4 regions of the Microcoleus sp. Z1_B2 genome follow, and region 3 is predicted to be linked to each of the others. Evidence: riboswitches for the same ligand, from Rfam matches in the RefSeq annotation. Region 3 holds a riboswitch; each other region holds the start of a gene.
What was found. A riboswitch is a leader RNA that binds a small molecule or an ion and turns the genes downstream of it on or off. The one in region 3 is predicted to bind cobalamin.

Region 1: another riboswitch for cobalamin. It lies ahead of QT984_RS11265 (energy-coupling factor ABC transporter permease); the one in region 3 lies ahead of QT984_RS03330 (CbtB-domain containing protein).
Region 2: another riboswitch for cobalamin. It lies ahead of QT984_RS11240 (hypothetical protein); the one in region 3 lies ahead of QT984_RS03330 (CbtB-domain containing protein).
Region 4: another riboswitch for cobalamin. It lies ahead of QT984_RS13765 (DUF1636 domain-containing protein); the one in region 3 lies ahead of QT984_RS03330 (CbtB-domain containing protein).

Annotation. Positions count from the first base shown of each region.
Region 1 is NZ_JAUBOQ010000015.1:94,882-99,758, forward strand. Features, by position in the region: gene cbiQ (cobalt ECF transporter T component CbiQ) at 1-647, opposite strand, end outside; gene QT984_RS11260 (energy-coupling factor ABC transporter substrate-binding protein) at 656-976, opposite strand; gene QT984_RS11265 (energy-coupling factor ABC transporter permease) at 980-1,699, opposite strand; cobalamin riboswitch at 1,761-1,907, opposite strand; gene QT984_RS11270 (Uma2 family endonuclease) at 2,207-2,905, shown strand; gene QT984_RS11275 (FAD-dependent oxidoreductase) at 3,154-4,728, shown strand.
Region 2 is NZ_JAUBOQ010000015.1:88,404-93,280, reverse strand. Features, by position in the region: gene QT984_RS11250 (ABC transporter substrate-binding protein) at 1-191, shown strand, start outside; gene QT984_RS11245 (Uma2 family endonuclease) at 612-1,187, shown strand; cobalamin riboswitch at 1,231-1,375, shown strand; gene QT984_RS11240 (hypothetical protein) at 1,494-1,934, shown strand; gene QT984_RS11235 (methyltransferase domain-containing protein) at 1,954-2,820, shown strand; gene QT984_RS11230 (ABC transporter ATP-binding protein) at 3,050-3,898, shown strand; gene QT984_RS11225 (hypothetical protein) at 4,013-4,141, opposite strand; gene QT984_RS11220 (hypothetical protein) at 4,208-4,672, opposite strand.
Region 3 is NZ_JAUBOQ010000004.1:77,494-82,370, reverse strand. Features, by position in the region: gene QT984_RS03340 (vitamin K epoxide reductase family protein) at 1-218, shown strand, start outside; gene QT984_RS03335 (hypothetical protein) at 288-1,478, opposite strand; gene QT984_RS03330 (CbtB-domain containing protein) at 1,624-1,821, opposite strand; cobalamin riboswitch at 1,840-1,982, opposite strand; gene QT984_RS03325 (ISL3 family transposase) at 2,065-3,312, opposite strand; gene QT984_RS03320 (Nramp family divalent metal transporter) at 3,596-4,877, shown strand, end outside.
Region 4 is NZ_JAUBOQ010000020.1:33,740-38,616, reverse strand. Features, by position in the region: gene cynS (cyanase) at 1-246, shown strand, start outside; gene clpX (ATP-dependent protease ATP-binding subunit ClpX) at 606-1,985, shown strand; cobalamin riboswitch at 2,134-2,280, shown strand; gene QT984_RS13765 (DUF1636 domain-containing protein) at 2,303-2,713, shown strand; gene cobW (cobalamin biosynthesis protein CobW) at 2,980-4,014, shown strand; gene QT984_RS13755 (GTP-binding protein) at 4,253-4,877, shown strand, end outside.

The DNA of each region.
Region 1 (4,877 bases), on a different contig from region 3:
TAGTTTTCCAAAGTTCGCTGAAGCAATTGCCCGATTAAAATGCTTAAACTCTGCATTCCCCGCTTCCAAGTGCGGTAGCCACAGCGCGAGTTTTGTGCTATCCAAAGTTCATGGGCGATCGCCAATAAGCTAAAAATAAACCGATACATTAGTAATAGCAGTTCTGTGACTAACTCTGGACAGCGTAATTGTCTGAGAATCTGCAAGATTTCGGTAAATGGAACCGTCAAGAGAATGAAATACATACAACTTGTCGATGCGAAGGCGCGGGCAAACAGCAAGCTCACTTGGTATATTCCAGTGCGGCTCACATACAGATAAAAAGTGCCGATGCTAATGCCCCAACCTTGCCAAATATCCCACTGAATTTCCTGAATTTGACTTAACTCAACCGCACCCAGCGCCAAAGCAGGCAAACTTGTCAGCAAAAACATCAACGGTAGCGACAGCAACCGCAAATACAGTTTCGCCGGAATACCCGCATAGATGACGATCCAGACGGTTAACCAAAAGCTGATCGACAATTGGACGATCGCCCCAGAAACGAGAGACAGAATTAAAAGGGCGATCGCAAAGGATAACTTGTGAGATGGCGGCAACCCCCGCAAGCGATTTGTATAAGCCAGACTATCAATCTGATGGTTCATTCTGACGGCTATTCATCATCAGATTTTTGTCGCTGCGATCGCCCCTTGTACAGCCCGATCGCATATCCAATTACGCCAGCCCCCAGCGCCGCTTGAGTCGCAAACAGCAAACTTTCAATTTCTCCGCTAGCAGGCTCAAAAAAATGGTTAAACCAAGGTTGATAGTCAGGTTGAATTTCCGCAATCGCTTTCTGTGCTTCCCCATCCGATCCGCCGTATTCACCCCGGACAAAAACTAGGGGAATAACGGCAAGCGCGATAACAGCAATTACCAACATCCAATTTTGTTGTGAAGTAGCTTGCTGATTTCTTGTGTTTTTTTGACTCACGGCTTATGACTCCTGTCTCAATAATTTCAAAGTTTCCAACTCCGGCTTCCCGTAAGAATGCAGCCAATTCCAGACCAATAGAGTCAGCAATCCTTCACTAATCGCCAGGGGTACTTGAGTGATAGCAAAGATGCCAGCCAACTTGAGAAACGAAGCCATAAAACCGCCAATTGCTGCCGGAAAAGCTAACGCTAATTGAATCGAAGTCGTCACATAAGCCAGTAAATTTGCTAAAGCCGCCGCACAAAAAATTGCCGCCCGTTGCCTGCCAGTTCGCATCAGCAATTGATAGATAAAATAGGCAGCGAAAGGGCCGACGATCGCCATCGAAAACATATTCGCTCCCAGCGTTGTCAGCCCGCCGTGAGCTAACAGTAACGTTTGAAACAGCAGAACTAAAGCCCCCAGTACAGCCATCACCGAAGGGCCGAACAAAATTGCACCCAAACCGGTACCCGTCGGGTGAGAACAACTGCCCGTTACCGAGGGAATTTTTAAAGCAGAAAGCACAAAAGTAAACGCACCCGCCAAAGCAAGCAATAATTTAAGTTCCGGGTGTTCTTTTGTAATACGAGTAATCGATCGCAAACCTACTGCAAAAAAAGGCAACGCCACCATCCACCAAAACGCCGCCCATTGCACCGGCAAAAAACCTTCCGAAATGTGCATAGCTGCGGCGGGCGTTGCCGAACCCAGGACAATATAACAACTCAAGCCAGCCATCAATCCCAAGCTGACCAATTTCCGATTTCTGGCCTTCACGCTGAACCTCGCAGATGAGACTATGTAAACTAACACATCGGCGGGCATCCTGACTCAGAAAGCGACAAAACTCTCATTACAGTTGCGGGACAGCGCCGGACTTGCACCGAACTTTCCCCGTTTCCTCTAACGGCTGCTCCCCATTAGAACCGACTGGTTACACATAGTTTAGTCGATCGCGTAAGTCTCAGCAAATCTTTTACAAAAATTACTTCAGATTAACTAAGGAATGAGAATTAAATAACTTCCACTCTTGAAAGTGGGATGGGCTCTTATAGCCCGTCATGAGTGGACGGGCGGGACACCCATCCCACAATCACAATTAAAATTGTAAGTTATTTAATTCGCGTTCCTAAGTCAAAATTACCTCTCATCTTCTCTTCCTTCGCGTCTTCGCGGTTCGTTCCATAAATACTATTGCCCAACAAATCAACGGTATAATATTAGTGAGTTTTGAGGAAAGCCGCCATGTTAGATTACAAATTTCCGAGGCACTGGCCCTCAGCCGATGAACTACCAGACTCAGATGAAACTCCTGTGGATAACGAACTGCAAGAACTAATACCAGGGTTGTTAAAAGCAATATTGCTCATACTTTGGGCAGAACGCATGGACTGGTTTTTTGGCATAGATATGGGTATTTATCATCACCCTGACGAACCGCCCATTGTCCCCGATGCTTTCTTAAGTTTAGGAGTAGAACGATTTTACGACGAAGAATTGCGCCCCAGTTACGTGCTGTGGGATGAAAATGTTCTGCCTACTTTTGTGCTGGAAGTTGTTTCCCCAACTTATCGCAAGGAATACAGCACAAAATTAGACACTTATCAAGCTTTAGGCGTACTTTATTACGTCATTTATTCTTCCCGCCGCCGCCGTAAACCTCATTTGGAAGTACACAAGTTAGTCAATGGGAAGTACGAGTTACAGCCAGAACATCCAGTTTGGATGCCTGAAATTGGTTTGGGGATTGGTTGTGAAAGGGGAAGTTATTCTGGGGTGACAAGAGAGTGGTTGTATTGGTATGATGCCGATGGAAAACGTTATCTGACACCTGAAGAACAGGTGAAAGAATCAGCGCAGCGCGCCCAACAGGAATCCCAGCGCGCCGATCGACTGGCTCAGCGATTGCGGGAGTTGGGGATAGATCCTGATAATCTGGGCTGATGGCAATCAAGAGTACCTCAGTGTTGTACTCTAGACGCTCACAAACCGGGTTTTGCAACGCCCGATCGATCGTCCTCAAAGGAGGATTTTCTGGAAAAAACCCGGTTTCTGCCTCCAGAAATGTGTGAATATTATCGCAAAAATCAGGAAGTATCTAGCTAGATTTGGGAAAAACAGAAAGTTGGACGGCAAACATTGAGATGCAGCTCGAAAACATGAAAATCAACAGAGGTTATTAAATAATGGTCATGAATCTGCGTTCTTACGATATCATCTGTTTTGGTGATGAAGTTCCAGGAGTTCTAGCTGTTATCTCTGCCTCCAGAGAATATCTTCGCCGAACAAAGCGTTATCCGCGAATTCTACTGATGTCTAAAGGAAGCTTGCAAGAAGGAATTGGCGGGCATTTGGTAAGAGGCGGTCTTGCTTATTTAGATAGAAGTCAGATTAGTGAAGAACTTCAAAAATCTTTAAAGTTAGATACCTTTGGTTCACCAGCGACAATCTATAAAGAATTCTTACAAAAATCCGGTGTCACCGCAATTGCACTTGACCCCCGCAAAGCCAGTGCAGCCCTGAAAGAAATGCTGGTAAAAGCTGGGGCCGATCTCCTGAGCAAAGTAGAAATTAAATCAGTCAGTAAAGAAGGTCAAAAAATTGTCAGTATAACCACCTCTCAAGGCGTAGTTTATGCCGGCAAGCAATTTATTGATGCCACTGTCAATGCCGAATTAGCTCAAGCTGCCGGTGTGAGAAAGCTGAAGGGATTTGAAACATTTGGTCTGCCTAATTCAGAACTTCCAGTCACCCTCGTTTTTGAAACCCAAGGACTCAGTGCAAGAGCACTGAAAGAATTCGATTATATTTATCTAAAACGCTTTACCAACCTGGCCGATGCAGAGAGTCAAAAATTTTTGCTGTACGCCGCAGGCAAGGATGCCAAACTAGCAGAAGAGCTGCGGCGGGAAATGAGGGACACTCAAGGCAATCTCAAAACTCTGTGGGCGGGTAACGATTACATCGATGTTCGCGCGCCGGCTCTGTCTGTAGCTTACCACTCATTTAGAGGAAGAAAACTATCTTTTTCTGAAACTGGCATAATTTTAGATGAGGGAAATATAGCAATACTTCCAAATGACCGACTTTCGTGGAATGCGCTTTTATTTGCAGTCACAGCCAGCGAAGCCGAAGCCTTAGCTAGAAGCGGGAGCAAACCCACGGCTAATATGCAAAGAGAGATGTTATTTATTACAACTTGGCTGAGGAGTTTGGGGGCTACTTCTGTTACTTATGCCTCAGAACTTTATATCAGACACGCTGGCAATGTGACGGGAGTTGTAGAACCTTTAACTGGCGCACAAATGCTGTTAGGTGGCGTACCTGCTAATGAAGCCCTGGCAACATTTAGCTATCATTTTGATGTACGGGGAGGCATCCAGGGTATTGGCGAGAAAGCAAACAGTCTAGGATGGTTTAAAAGTCTGAGTTTTAAACAGCCTATCTTTAATATTGGCATCCGCCACGCATTAATTAAAAACGTTCCTAACTTGGCAGTAGTCAGTCCGTGTTCGGGATTTGAAGGGTTAGCCTGTTCTGTCGGCAGAATAGTTGAATTCAACGCTGCAGTTGGTCAAGGTGTGGGTATCGCTGCGGTTAATGCCATTCTAAATAACAAAAATCTAGCCGATGTATCTAACCAAGAAGTGAGACAAGTTCTCGCCCAAACAGGCCAGTTACCTAAAATTTTTGGAACTCCCAATAGTGGTGAGGCAATGCTATTGGCGCAATTCGAGACTCTTGTCACTTCGGATGCTATTGCATAATCTCAATCCCGGTTGCACTCCTCATGATTATTGATTGTTGACTAAGCTGTTGTGGCATTTAAATTGTATGTCAAAAAATAATCAAACTTTTTTGGGGTGTCCCACCCGCCGTGAATATACAATTTAAATGCTCAACTGTATTAGCCTAC
Region 2 (4,877 bases), on a different contig from region 3:
TCATCGCTGGCTTGCGGCAAAGCAATACGCGGGAAGGGTTGCAACAAGCACTCAGAAATCGGAGTTTTTCAACAGCAGGATCGAGCGAGGATGTGAAGTTTTTGCCCACGGGCGATCGGGCTGGGAAGCCGATTTTAGTGCAAGTTAAACAAGGAGGAAGCACTGGCTATAACTTTGTCCCGCTGCGGTAAGTTTGTTAAGTAATATCATGTCCAGTCGATTGACCATGATTCCTGTAGGGGCGGGTTCACCAACAATATTTGCCAAAAACCGACAATCTCAAAAACCCGCCCCAGCTTATGTATTATGCGCGATCGATCGGACATAATATAAGTTTCCTAAGTGCGATCGGACTCATATTTTGCATCATTTTTATTAATAAAGGGCTAGTTTGTGGGGTGGGGGCGGGTTTATTTAACCTGTCTGCACCATGAGAAAGCTTTTGGCGAACCCGCCCCTACAGGCTTTTTCTTTTTCTCAGACTATTCGTGGGAATGCGTAGCCGAAGCTGCGGTATCCAAATAATATCGAAATAAAGATAACAAATCATCCCTATAATTAAGGATTTTTAAGATAAACTGAAATGAGTAGATTAAAGGAGAGCGTTGTGTATGATCGCGCAAGTTGAAACCAAAACCTACACCGCTGAGGAATATCTAGAATTAGAAATCAATTCTCTGGATCGGCATGAATTTATCAATGGGGAGATTGTTCTGATGGCTGGCGGCACACCGGATCACAATGAAATTACCACTAATTTAGTTGTTGCGCTGAAACTGGCGTTAAAAGGGAAACCATATCGGACTTTTAGTTCGGATCAGCGGCTTTGGGTTCCGCAGCTTAATAATTATACTTACCCGGATGTGATGGTGGTAGCGCGCCCGATCGAGATGCAATCTGGACGGACGGATACAATTACTAATCCGCTGCTAATTGCTGAGGTGCTGTCTAAAGGTACCAAAGCTTATGATCGCGATGAAAAGTTTGCTGCTTATCGCAGTATTCCTAGTTTTCAGGAGTATTTATTAATCGACCAATATCGGCTACAGGTGGAGCAATATTCTAAAACTGATGCGAATAAGTGGATTTTTTCGGAATATAGCTGTATGGGCGATCGGCTGAGTTTAACATCTGTTGCTGTGGAGATTTCGCTGGCTGATTTGTATGAAAATATTGAGTTTGGTTAATAGGCACACGGCTTTTTTTGTCAAATATCCCAAATAGTGGTAATATCCCCGTATATCGATCGGCTCTGATGAAAAACACACATCAGACGTAAGGGGGAAAGTTCGGTGCGAATCCGGCGCTGTCCCGCAACTGTAATGAGAGCATTGCATCTCTGAGTCAGGATGCCCGCCGATTTGTTTACAATCATGTTTTTCATCTGCGAGGTATGGATGATGGTGAGTTCAATATTTTTACAAATAATCTGCTGTTGTGCTCCGTTTCCCGATCGACAATAACGAAATTTTAGGCAGCGGGAAACTAAAAAAATGCGAATCGAAGATAGTGTTTGGCAGGGTAGTTTTGGCTACTGGCAAAACTTGTTTATTCATCAGAATATTTTGTCGATCGGACATACCGCTTGGAATGGCTTTTTGCATCAAGGACGAGGCTTGGTTGCTTGCAAAATCAATACTCCCATTAACGGCTATGTGAATTGGAGCGTAGATACTATCAAGTACGATCTGGAATTTATTTCCGACTTGGAGGCAACCGTTTATTTGCAACAACTAGAAATCGAGCAAAATACTGTTTCAAATCTGCTCCAAATCATTGATAGCTACGAACCCAAGGAAGCAATTATATTTTTGTCGATCGCCCACGGTCACATTGATATCAATTTGTTGCAAAAGTTGGCAATTTCTCCGGTTGAGTGCTATGAACAGGTATGCAAGCGCTGGGAAGAATTTCAACTCAGCCCTAAATCCTAAAACTTACTAAATTTTCCCAATGTCGCAGCCAAAATCTATCGAAATTTCTAAAGTAACTCGCTACCAAAATGCAGCGCTTAATTACTATTTGGGCTTGACAGATTCGCCCTACCTTCACTACGGCTATTGGGAAACCCTACCTGTGCCCGCTGACGAACTCACGATCGCACGATTGCGCGTCGCTCAGCAAGCTTATACTGTAAAACTGTTAGATGCAATCCCCAAAGGCACTCATACGATACTCGATGTGGGCTGCGGGATTGGCGGAAATGCGGCTTATTTGCTCGATCGAGGTTTTGCAGTCGAAGGGGTCGCACCCGATCCTTTCCAACAACAGCGCTTTCTTAAGTGTACGCGCGATCGGGCAATCTTCCACCTCACGAGGTTTGAAGACTTCAAAGCAACCCATTTCTACGATCTTATTCTCTTTAGCGAAAGTAGCCAGTATATGTCGGCTGTTGATATTGCTAACGGTGCCGCCAAAATCCTCAATCCCGGCGGTTACGTTTTGCTGGCTGATATGCTGCGATCTGATGCTAATTATCAAGAGGGAATGTTCTCTAATTGTCATGTTGTTACGGAACTTCATGCAGCATTAAAGCAAGCTGGATTCACTTTAGTAAAAACTGAGGATATTTCCGCCCATATTTTGCCAACAATCGATTTGTATGTCGATACTTTCCGCCGATATGGACTAAATACAATGATTTATGTTGCAGATTTGATTGCGATTACAGTTCCCCCCGTCCACAAATTCCTGCGCTGGATATTTCGTCGCTGGTTCAAGAAGCTGGTGGTTGAAGGATTGGAGGCAAGTCAACTTTTTGAGCAACATCTCTGTTATGAAATGCAACTTTGGCAGTTGGCAAAATCTGATCGAGACTGACACAAATTTAGCAATTATAAATCATTTGTGAATTTCTTACTCTCTCCCCTTGATAAGGGGAGGGTTGGGGTGGGGTAAAAAGTTTACGACTCCTGCAAGGATTGCTATACAATTGAAATCGGTAATTGGTAATTGGTAATTGGAGGCATAGCCTCCGGGTATGTATTCCCAGGCAGAGCCTGGAAGGCTATAAAAAATAACAAATAACAAAAAATAAAAAATAACAAATATGTCTGAATGGATTCTCGAATTCGATCGCACTTCCTACTCCTATCCCTGCGGTTCGCGAGTGGCAATTCAGGGTTTAAATCTCAAAGTTCCCGCTGGGAAACGGTGCGGGCTGATCGGTCAAAATGGCTGTGGCAAAACCACATTTTTTCTGTTAGCAAATGGCTTATATCAACCGCAACAGGGAATGATTCGCTGGCACGGTGAACCCTTGCGCTACGATCGCAAATCTTTGATGCAACTGCGCCAACAAATCGGACTCGTCTTTCAAAATCCCGAACATCAATTAGTAGCTTCGACGGTAGAAGAAGATATTTCCTATGGATTGTACAATTTAGGCTTGAGAGAATCCGAAATTGCTCAACAGGTGCAGCAGGCGATCGAGCAATTCGATCTAAGCGAACTCGCCCGCGAACCAATTCACAATCTCAGTTTGGGCCAGAAAAAGCGGGTTTCCATCGCCGATATCATGATTCTCAAGCCCAAACTGCTGCTGTTAGATGAACCTACCGCCTATCTCGATCCGCGTCACACCCGACAACTGATCGGTTTACTTCAACAAATTCACAGCGCCGGAACCACTATCCTTTTAGCAAGTCACGACCTCGATTTCATCTACCGCTGGGCTGATTGGGTGTTTGTAATGGATCGAGGAAAATTGATTTTAGAAGGAACACCGGAAACCGTTTTTGCTCAGCGGGATGTCTTGGAACAATTGCAGCTTGGCGTACCGCTGGCGATCGAGCTAATCGAGCAAATAAGGGCGATGTTTCCAACAGACGATCGCTCAAAAATCCCCGTTTTCGAGCAATGGCAACAACAAATTTTACAAGCACGTCGGCTGCTTTAACGGGACTTAGACAATTGATAATTGGGGTTGCTGATTCACGGTATGAATCACCTTTGATCGGAATTTACAAAACTCACCCTCAAGCGGGCTTATAGCAATTGCGGAATCTTGAATTCATACCTGTATCCAGCAAATATTGTTAAATTCACGGCTCAAGAGTTCGCATTGTTCAAAAGAAGTAAAGGCGATCGCGTCAAGGCTTCTCCGAGCTTGAGCTTGCAGTTCAGAGTCGTTTGATGGCATGAGAACAAGAAGGCTGATTGCACAGAAATGATGTTCCCACAAATTCTCTGCAATCAGCGATAGTAATTAATGCGAGATAGAAATTCCGCCAGAAATAAAGGCAGCAGGGAAGCTGTCTGTTGGCTGATTACAAAGTTGCAAAGCTTGTTCTTTTGAAGTATCTAAAAAACGAATGCTGTCAGGACTTGAATCTCTGATTGCAATAAATACCCATCTTCCTTTCCCAGTTACTTGTGAAGACCCGCTAACAATAGGCCCTGCAATAGTAACGATCGGTGTTCTGTTACTCCCCAGAAGAAAGCTCTTTACGCACTGGGCTTGAATACCCATCTGAAGACCATCTTGTTCTCCCCTATATTGAGCTGTGCCAGAACCAGTTCCAGATGAGTCTCCAAGAACGTTAAGGTTAACCGAAAAAGTTAAATTCCCAGCTTTTGCTCGACCAGACCCCTGAATAGAAGTAGATTCAAAAAATGTTGGACGCAATGCCTGACTATTCGCTTGCTCTACCTGGGCAAACAAAGCAGTCATTGTGATGCCTGCAACTATGAGGCTCGAAAGCTTGTTCTTCACCGTTATCTCCTTTTGCGGTCTAACGTTCCTGGTCAGCGGCTGATAATAACCTTTGCAATACCACAAAATAATTGGGTCAGTCCGCTGCACCAGGGTTGTTAGGCGGTACGTTAACATCTTAACTCAATGTGCAGTGACATCTTAATAAGAATTTGGGCGTTGC
Region 3 (4,877 bases):
GCAAAGAAGCGGCTCGCATTATCAATTATATCGAGTGCAATCCGCAAGGGAAAAATGCTCGCCGCGATCTTTGCGAAGCTGCCAAGATTAAGGGGACTCCTACTTGGGAAATTAATGGTAAGTTTTACCAAGGGGAAAAATCTTTGCAGGAGTTAGCTGATTTATCAGGTTATCAGGGCTCTCGCGAATTTAAAAAGCTCTCAAATCAGGAACGTTGACAAGAGTGATTTCTGGCGATCGACCTCATCATAGTCGATCGCACTTAAATTAAATTATCCGAAATCCGTTTAAATGCGCCCTACTCTCAGCCGCAGCCCAAGCAAATGGCGCTGCAATCCAAATCCGATCGCCATTCCCGCGACTACAATGCCTGTCAAGTAAGCCAACACAGTCAACCGCACTGAAAGAGGAGGCGCGACTCCCTCAACTTCAATAGTTTGTGAAACCTGGAATGGTAAAAACTGACGGGCTGCATTTGGTTGGGGAGAAACTTCTACTTCAACTTGATGAGGTGCGCCATCAAAAAACTGCTCTTGCCATACCAGTTTTCCGGCTGCATCCGGAACACCTTTGTAGGCAAAAGCAATCCAATCATTTTCGAGTTGGGTGACTTTAACATTGAACAATACATCTGTGGCTGGCTGATTTGTTTTGGTATCGGTGACTTGAACTTGTAAATTAGCCGCTTTCCCAACTGTCGCACTAACATCTCCAGAAAGTCGCACCTGTAAACCCTGAGATTTCACAATGGGGCTGGTTTTTTCTGTCGGTTTAGATTCTGTCATGTGAGACATTGGCATCGACATCTCAGACTGGGCAATTTCAGCACTGACATTAACATATAACAAGGTAGCGATCGCAATTATTATCGCCCCACTTAACAGCAATCGCACTCTTTCAGGCGCTATTTCTCCTGCTTGGATTTTGGGCTTTCCTCCAATCGCCAAGCCACCACCTAGCCCAACAACCAACAAAATCACAGCTAAAATCCCAAAATTGCGATACTTCACGCCGTTTTCTGGGACAGATAGTGTTAAAGCTTGCTCAAAAGGAGTAAAAGCATTTTCTGCGATCGGAGTCACCTTTGCTAACAATTGATAATTTCCCCTAATGGGCAGCATTTGCTGGATTTGTAACTCACCTTTAGCTGCAACAGCCTCTATATCCAGCAACTTTGTTCCCTCCACGATCGGAAAATCGGTGGTAAACCAATGATTTTTAGGCGGAGTTAAAATTGTCAAACTAATTCGAGCATTCTCTAAGGGAATCCCCACCGCATCTAAAGCTTGCAGCTTTAACGACACTGGAGATAAAGGTGTAGTTGCCTCGGCTTCAAAGGGTAAAATCTGGCTGATTGGGGGTTCAGAAGTCAGTCGCACAGTTGATTGTGGAGACTGCGAAAACCCTACCCAACCATAGAAAAAGATACTCATCATGCAGACAGCACTGATGAGCGCAGAAAACTTTAATTTTGACATTTTAATTCTGGACTTTTAAGGAATCTCGCGCGGGGTGGGGGCGGGTGTATTTAACCTGTCTGCACTCTGAGAAAGCTCGCAGGTTTACCCGCCCCAACAGATTAAACGAATCGCAGTGCAATATCTCAAATAAAAACAATCTTGTCTAGTGACAACTAACCATCAAAGTGTGGTGGCGCAGAGAGTGTACCTTGTTATGGACGGCGGGATAGGTTGTAAAGTAAACAGTCCAGACAGTCAAAGCGCATAGGGAGATGTAGAGCGTCGCTTGCACGGGTGTTGAAAGCGTCAACCGTGCCGTTTGTTGCCAAACCGAAGAAGAAGAAGATTGAGTAGTCATCATGTACCTCGCAGATGAATAAAGTAAATTTGGGTGTCGGCGGGCATCCTGACTTGGAGAACTTGTCTCCTTCACAGTTGCGGGACAGTGCCGGACTTACACCGAACTTTCCCCGTTACCTCTGGTGGCTGTTCCTCACTAGAACCGATTTGATATTCAGAGCATATCACACATTCTGTTGCTGCATTCACATTACCTGGAGTGTTAGATAAAAAATACAGGTTCTTCCTTACTTGGTATGCTAAACTAACAGTTAAAATGCCAAGTAAGCAAACATCTATTTTTGTAATTTTCAAAATTCCTAAAGCCATAGGCCGAACGTTTTATTAACTTAAGCTTGTTATTTACACCCTCAACTGCACCACTTGTTGTCCTATTATCAAAGTAAGCAATTATTTCCTCGATCCAATTAGTGATAGTATTTACAGTGGAACTAAAATATTTTTTTGCTCTTTGCTGCCAGCTCCCAATTCTCAATAATGCCCTCAACCAATTAGTTTTTCTATTTTCAAATATTTGTCGGAATTCTTCTTTTAATTTATGCATTATTGCTAGCCGAGGACACACTTTTTTAACTGACATTAATTTGCTCTTTTGCTTTTCTTTTAAACTCTCTTCATTCTTTAGTAACGCATATTTGCTGCCATTCAATCCGTCTAATATCTCTTTATATTCTGCTATTCTTTGAGGTGATTTAGATTTATTACTTAAATCTATGATTTCCCTTCTTTCACGCTTTCTTTCTCTATCTAATTCCTTATTGACTTGTACCATTACATGAAATCTGTCCGCTACTACTTGAGCATTTGGCATGAGTTTTTCTACTAAGGTTTTGTAACCTTTCCATAAATCTATACTTACTTCTTCTATTTGTTCTAAAACCTCTAATCCCCATGAATTAAGGACTGGCTCAATGTCTTCTTGTTTTCTTCCCTTGATAATCGTAATTAATTTAGATGTTGATAAATCCGTTAATACCGCACAGTAATTTCCTTGACCTTTAGTTAACGCTATTTCATCAATTCCTAGCTTTTTTAAGCCTGATGGTTTTGACGATAATTCTTGTGAGGCATCTGACAACATTCTTTCTATTTCTTCTGTTGTTACTACTCCTTCTTTGGCTACATTATTGATATCACTTGACAAGACAGACTTAATAATTGTATCGGCTAGTCGTTTTGTATAAGTTCTTCGGTTATTTACAAAGTCCAATTTCTCGCTAAATGGTTTGCCACATTTTTTACATTTAAATTGTCGTCTGTTTATTTCTAAAAATACTAGCTTTTCTCCCCAGGAGAAATCTTTTACTAAGTATCGATGGTTTTGATGTAATCTATTACTTTTTGTACCGCATCTATGACAATGACTTTCTTTATGGATTGACTCAACTTGTAAGATTATTCCTATGTACGGTACTTGAGTCATTTGAGTTACTTTAATTCCTTGTATATTCAGTAGCTCTGTTAGAAATTTAGTACCCTTTTTTGTGGTCATGACTATAATTTGCTCCCCAAAAATATTGTAACTATTTTATAGTTAACAATCAAATTAGCTGAAATGTCAAGCCTGACAAGGACTTGGTTTACATTTTGACATATTTGTTAAATTGATTTTACGCCTTTAACTATTGATTTAGCATAGTAAGTAAGGAAGAACCAAAATACACAACTTCATATTTCTTGCAACTTTGGCGCATTTTGAGCCATACGACTGATGAAATTTAACGGAATTTGTGAGATTATGAAAACAATATGAAAATAATTTAACAATAAAACCAATGACTCCCCCGGAAAACAGACCCAGCCTTCCTGAAGTCCACCGCAGCATCCCGGTTCCCAACAGCAAAGGTTTCTGGCGTAAAATGCTGGCCTACGCAGGGCCTGGATATTTGGTTTCAGTGGGTTACATGGACCCGGGAAACTGGGCGACTGACTTAGCGGGGGGAGCAAAGTTTGGCTATGCGCTATTAAGTGTGATTTTGCTATCTAATTTGATGGCAATTTTGCTGCAATCACTCTGCGTGCGTTTGGGAGTGGCAACGGGACGAGATTTGGCACAAGCTTGTCGAGATTACTTCAGTCCGCGAGTCAGTTTTTTGCTGTGGATACTTTGTGAAATTGCTATTTCTGCTTGCGATTTAGCGGAACTTGTTGGTAGTGCGATCGGACTGCAATTGCTATTTGGCATTCCCTTAGTTTGGGGAGTGTGCATCACTGCGCTAGATGTAATAATGGTGTTATTTTTACAAGGAAAAGGCTTTCGTTATATCGAAGCTTTGGTGATTACGATTATTGCAATTATTGGCGGTTGTTTTATTGCCGAAATGATTTTTGCAAAACCTGATGCCGGAGGAGTTTTACTCGGTTATGTTCCCAGCCTAGAGATTTTGCAAAATCAGGCAATGCTTTATATTGCGGTTGGTATTTTAGGGGCAACTGTGATGCCGCACAATCTTTACTTGCATTCATCGATCGTGCAAACTCGCTCTTGGGAAGAAGCTTCTGATAAAAAATGGGAAGCAATTAAATTTGGCACAATAGATTCTACCGTAGCGCTGTCAATAGCTTTGTTTATTAATTCCGCAATTCTGATATTGTCTGCTGCCACTTTTCACTTTTCCGGCTATCAAGAAGTAGCAGAAATTCAAGATGCTTACAAACTGCTTTCTCCGGTGCTGGGTGTGGGTTCTGCTAGTGCAATTTTTGCCTTTGCTTTATTGGCTTCGGGGCAGAATTCAACCTTGACTGCCACTCTAGCAGGACAGATTGTGATGGAAGGGTTTCTCAATTTTCGGCTGCGACCTTGGTTGCGGCGCTTGCTGACTCGACTGATTGCAATTGTACCGGCCTTGATCACAATTATCTTGTTTGGTGAAGGCAGTACAACTAATTTACTGGTTTTCAGTCAAGTGATTCTCAGTTTGCAATTACCCTTTGCAGTAATTCCCTTGGTAATGTTTACCTCAAACCGCAACTTAATGGGAGAGTTTGTGAATCCATTTTGGCTGAAAGCCTTAGCTTGGTTAGTGGCTAGTATTATAGTAGGATTAAATAGTTGGC
Region 4 (4,877 bases), on a different contig from region 3:
CTCTGTGAACCTCCGTTAAAAGGTTCTTTGGAATCCTCGGTTCCGGTTGACCCGCTGATTTATCGTTTCTATGAAATTATGCAGGTTTACGGGATGCCACTCAAAGCAGTGATTCACGAAAAATTTGGTGACGGGATTATGAGCGCGATCGACTTTACTTTGGATGTCGAGAAAGAAGCAGACCCAAAAGGCGATCGAGTGAAAATAATTATGTCGGGAAAATTTTTGGAATACAAAAAATGGTAAGCCCGTGCGGCTTTATTTTCAAGTGAAAATGAAAAATTAAAATTGGCTCCCATGACTCATGACTAATCACTAAAGCCTCAAAAGTGTTAACTTAGAAACAGAGATCGCGAAGCTTGACTGCGCCAAAAAACCGAGACAAGCCCCCGACTTAAGTCGTGCAGAGCCCCAAATTTTAGACCCTAGTTCAGCTCCAAAATTCATCTGTGGAGTAAATCTAAAATCTAAAATCTAAAATCTAAAATCGACTGACTGGCTTGGGTGTCCGATCGGGAAACCCCTCTAGGGCACAGCTAAGGTAACTCCCGCGGCAACTTCCCCAGTCGAAACAAGCAACCGCAACCGTAAAGTAAGAGGCAAATATGTCAAAATATGACTCCCATCTCAGATGCTCCTTTTGCGGCAAGTCGCAAGAGTACGTCCGCAAGTTAATAGCTGGGCCCGGCGTCTACATTTGCGATGAATGCGTGGAACTGTGCAATGAAATTTTAGAGGAGGAGTTCTTTGACTCCAGTAAAACAATTGGCCAACAGATTCCCCAATCAGAGGTGCGAGAGTCTCAGGGACAAGGAACCAGGCGCCCAGGTCGATCGAATAAATCGAAAATTGTTTTAGGTCAAATTCCGAAACCAACAGAGATTAAGCAGCATTTAGACAACCACGTCATCGGCCAGCACTCAGCAAAAAAAGTCCTTTCTGTAGCAGTTTATAACCACTACAAGCGCTTGAGCGTTGACCAAGTAAAAGATAGCGACAAGTCTTCCCCTGACAGCGATGTAGAATTGCAAAAATCCAACATCCTGCTAGTAGGACCCACAGGTTGTGGCAAAACTTTGTTAGCGCAAAGTTTGGCGCAAATGCTCGAAGTTCCGTTTGCCGTAGCTGATGCGACGACACTGACAGAAGCTGGATATGTCGGCGACGATGTAGAAAATATCTTGCTGCGGCTGTTGCAAATGTCCGATTTTGATGTGGAAGCGGCGCAGCGGGGCATTATTTATATTGATGAAATTGACAAGATTGCTCGCAAAAGCGAAAACACTTCGATCACTAGAGATGTATCGGGAGAAGGAGTGCAGCAAGCGCTGCTAAAAATGTTGGAAGGAACAGTGGTTAACGTGCCCCCGCAAGGCGGCCGCAAACATCCTTACCAAGATTTTATTCAAGTTGACACTAGCAAAATTCTATTTATTTGTGGCGGTGCTTTTGTCGGTTTGGAAAAAATAGTTGAACAGCGTTTGGGTAAAAAATCCTTGGGCTTTATTCAGCCAACAGAAAGCGACACCAACTCAACTTTGCCGGCGAAGGATAAGCGGGCCGCTGATATTTTGCAGCAGGTACAGCCGGACGATTTAGTCAAGTTTGGTTTAATTCCTGAGTTTGTGGGGCGGATACCGGTGGTGACGGTGATTTCGCCCCTGGATGAAGCAGCTTTGATGCAGATATTGACCGAGCCCCGGAATGCGCTGGTGAAGCAGTATCAAAAGCTGTTGAAGATGGACAGCGTGGAGTTGGAATTCCAGCCGGAAGCGCTACGGGCGATCGCTCAAGAGGCCTATCGTCGTAAAACTGGCGCGAGAGCTCTCCGCAGCATTTTAGAAGAGTTAATGCTGGATGTGATGTACGAGTTGCCTTCTCGCAAGGATGTGGCTAACTGTATGATTACTCCTGAAATGGTCGAGAAGCGATCGACTGCTGAATTGCTGTGGCATCCCGCATGGCGGCAGCACGAAACTGCATAATTTGTAATCTGTAGGGTGCTTGTGGCGCATCCTACAAACTACTAAACCAGCCCCCAGATTTATCCCTGGGCTCGCTTTCTCCCATCTAAAATCTAAAATCTAAAATCTAAAATCTAAAATCTAAAATCGATTGGCGGTAAGTGCGGTATGATGTGATTTCGCGATCGGTTCTAGCGGGGAGCAGCCGTTAGAGGAAACGGGGAAAGTTCGGTGCAAGTCCGGCGCTGTCCCGCAACTGTAATGAAACCCTTGGGGTTTCTCAAGTCAGAATGCCCGCCGATATATAACTCACTTTTGAACGCATCTGCGAGGTACGGATGATGGATGGAATTAACACGGCTGTACGCACAAAGCACAGTCTATTTGTTTGCACTGCTTGCGCTAGTGTTTGGAAAAACGGCAAGCGCGAAGGTAAAAGCGGCGGTCAACAATTTATGGAAAATTTGTCGCAACTCGCTAAAGATTGGGAGTTTTCTGATAAGTTTGAGATTCAAGAGGTTGAGTGCATGAGTGCTTGTAGTCACTCTTGTGCGGTGTCTTTTGCTGCTGTTGGAAAGTACACTTATCTGTTTGGCGATTTACCAGCAAATGAGTCGGAAAGCGTCGAGGCGGTACTCGAATGCGCGGGTCAATACTATGCTAAACCAGACGGTTTGTTGCCTTGGTCTGAGCGTCCTCAAGCTCTGAAAAAAGGTGTTTTAGCAAAGATTCCACCACTACCAAATTAGAGTTTTTCTCCTTACCATGCTCGGCCCATCGGCGATAACTAAGACCACCAATCCGCCAGGGACTTAAGTCCCTGGCTAATAGCGAAAGTCCTCTAAAGAGGACTGAGAATAAAAAATTTAAACTCATTAGTCCTCTTGAGAGGACTTTCGCTTTGAGGCAGGGGTTTAAACCCCTGCCGGAATGTCGGTTTAACGAGTTTCCTGTCAGCAATTGACTGACCCAAAATTGAAAGATATTCAATCACAGTACAACAACTAAATTATCAATGCACAAAATTCCTGTTACTGTCATCACTGGTTTTCTTGGTAGCGGTAAAACTACCTTAATTCGCCACTTATTGCAAAATAATCAAGGTCGCCGCATTGCTGTTCTGGTTAACGAATTTGGCGAAATCGGAATTGACGGAGAACTGCTGCGCGATTGCCAAGTTTGCGACGAAGAAGAAAATGTCAGCAGCAATATTGTTGAACTAACAAATGGTTGTCTTTGCTGCACTGTTCAAGAGGAATTCTTGCCCACTATGCAGGAATTGTTGAAGCGTAGAGAGCAAATAGATTGTATCTTAATTGAGACTTCGGGCCTCGCACTTCCTAAACCTTTGATTCAAGCTTTTCGCTGGCCGGAAATTCGCACGGGTGCTACTGTAGACGGTGTGGTTGCTGTTGTCGATTGCGAAGCTATTGCTAGCGGTTCTTTTGTCGGTGATATCGATGCTTTGATGGCACAGCGGCAGGCTGATGATAGTTTAGATCACGAAACTCCGATCGAGGAATTGTTTGAAGACCAGTTAGCCTGTGCCGATATGGTACTTTTAACGAAGGTCGATCGCGTAGATGTGGAAACTCACAAGAAAGTCCAAAGCTGGTTGCAGCAAGAGTTACGTCCGAGTGTGAAAATTGTGCCCTGCAAAGGTGGCGAAATTAACCCGGATGTGTTAATGGGATTTAATGCGGCGGTTGAGGATGATTTGGAGTCTCGCCCAAGTCACCACGACACTGAGGAGGAACACGAGCACGATGATGATATTAACTCGACTTACTTTATTGCCGATCGCGAATTTGAACCTGAAGCTTTGGTGAAAAAACTGCAATCCTTGATGCAGCAGGAGGAAATCTATCGGATTAAAGGGTTTGTGGCGGTTCCCAAGAAACCGATGAGGATGGTGTTGCAAGGTGTGGGCTCTCGGATAGAATATTTTTACGATCGCCCTTGGCAATCTTCCGAGATCCGTCAAACCAAATTAGTGCTGATCGGTCGAGAGTTAGAGCGCGATCGAATTGCAGCTATGATTAACAATTAATTGTCATCAGTCATTAGCCACACACGCTGACCTCAGAAACCGGGTTTCTTCCTATATTTCTCGTTCTTCCAAAACTCGTAGAAACCCGGTTTCTAGCCCTATGGGTAAGCCCTGAACCAAAGACTGCGTATTCCTGTAGTTAAAAACTCTTAACATTTTTTAATAAACTTGCTACTACCAGCAAGTTTGGTGTAAAATAACGATAATGGTTATCATTGTACACTAATCGAGGTCAAGTATGGTGAGTGCTGGGGCGATCGAATCAGTTCCTGTTACCGTTCTCACGGGCTATCTGGGTGCAGGCAAAACTACGCTACTGAACCGAATTTTAACAGAGGAACACGGCAAAAAAGTTGCAGTCATCGTCAACGAGTTCGGCGAAGTAGGCATCGACAACCAACTGATAATTGATGCCGACGAAGAAATTTTCGAGATGAACAACGGCTGCATTTGCTGTACAGTGCGAGGCGATTTAATTCGGATTATCGGCAACTTGATGAAGCGGCGAGACAAATTCGACCACATAGTCATCGAAACCACAGGTTTAGCCGACCCCGCACCCGTCATTCAGACATTTTTTGTAGACGAAGATATGCGGGACACATTACTGCTAGATGCAGTTGTCACCGTAGTCGATGCCAAGCACATCTGGCAGCACTGGGACGCAGACGAAGCTCAAGAGCAAATTGCATTCGCCGATGTAGTTTTGCTCAACAAAACAGATTTAGTGACTGAGGAAGAATTGGCAGAATTAGAAAAGCGAATTCGCGCCATGAATGCAATGGCAAAAATTTACCGTACTCACAACGCTGAATTACAAATGGATGCTTTGTTGGGCGTCAAAGCATTTGATTTAAACCGGG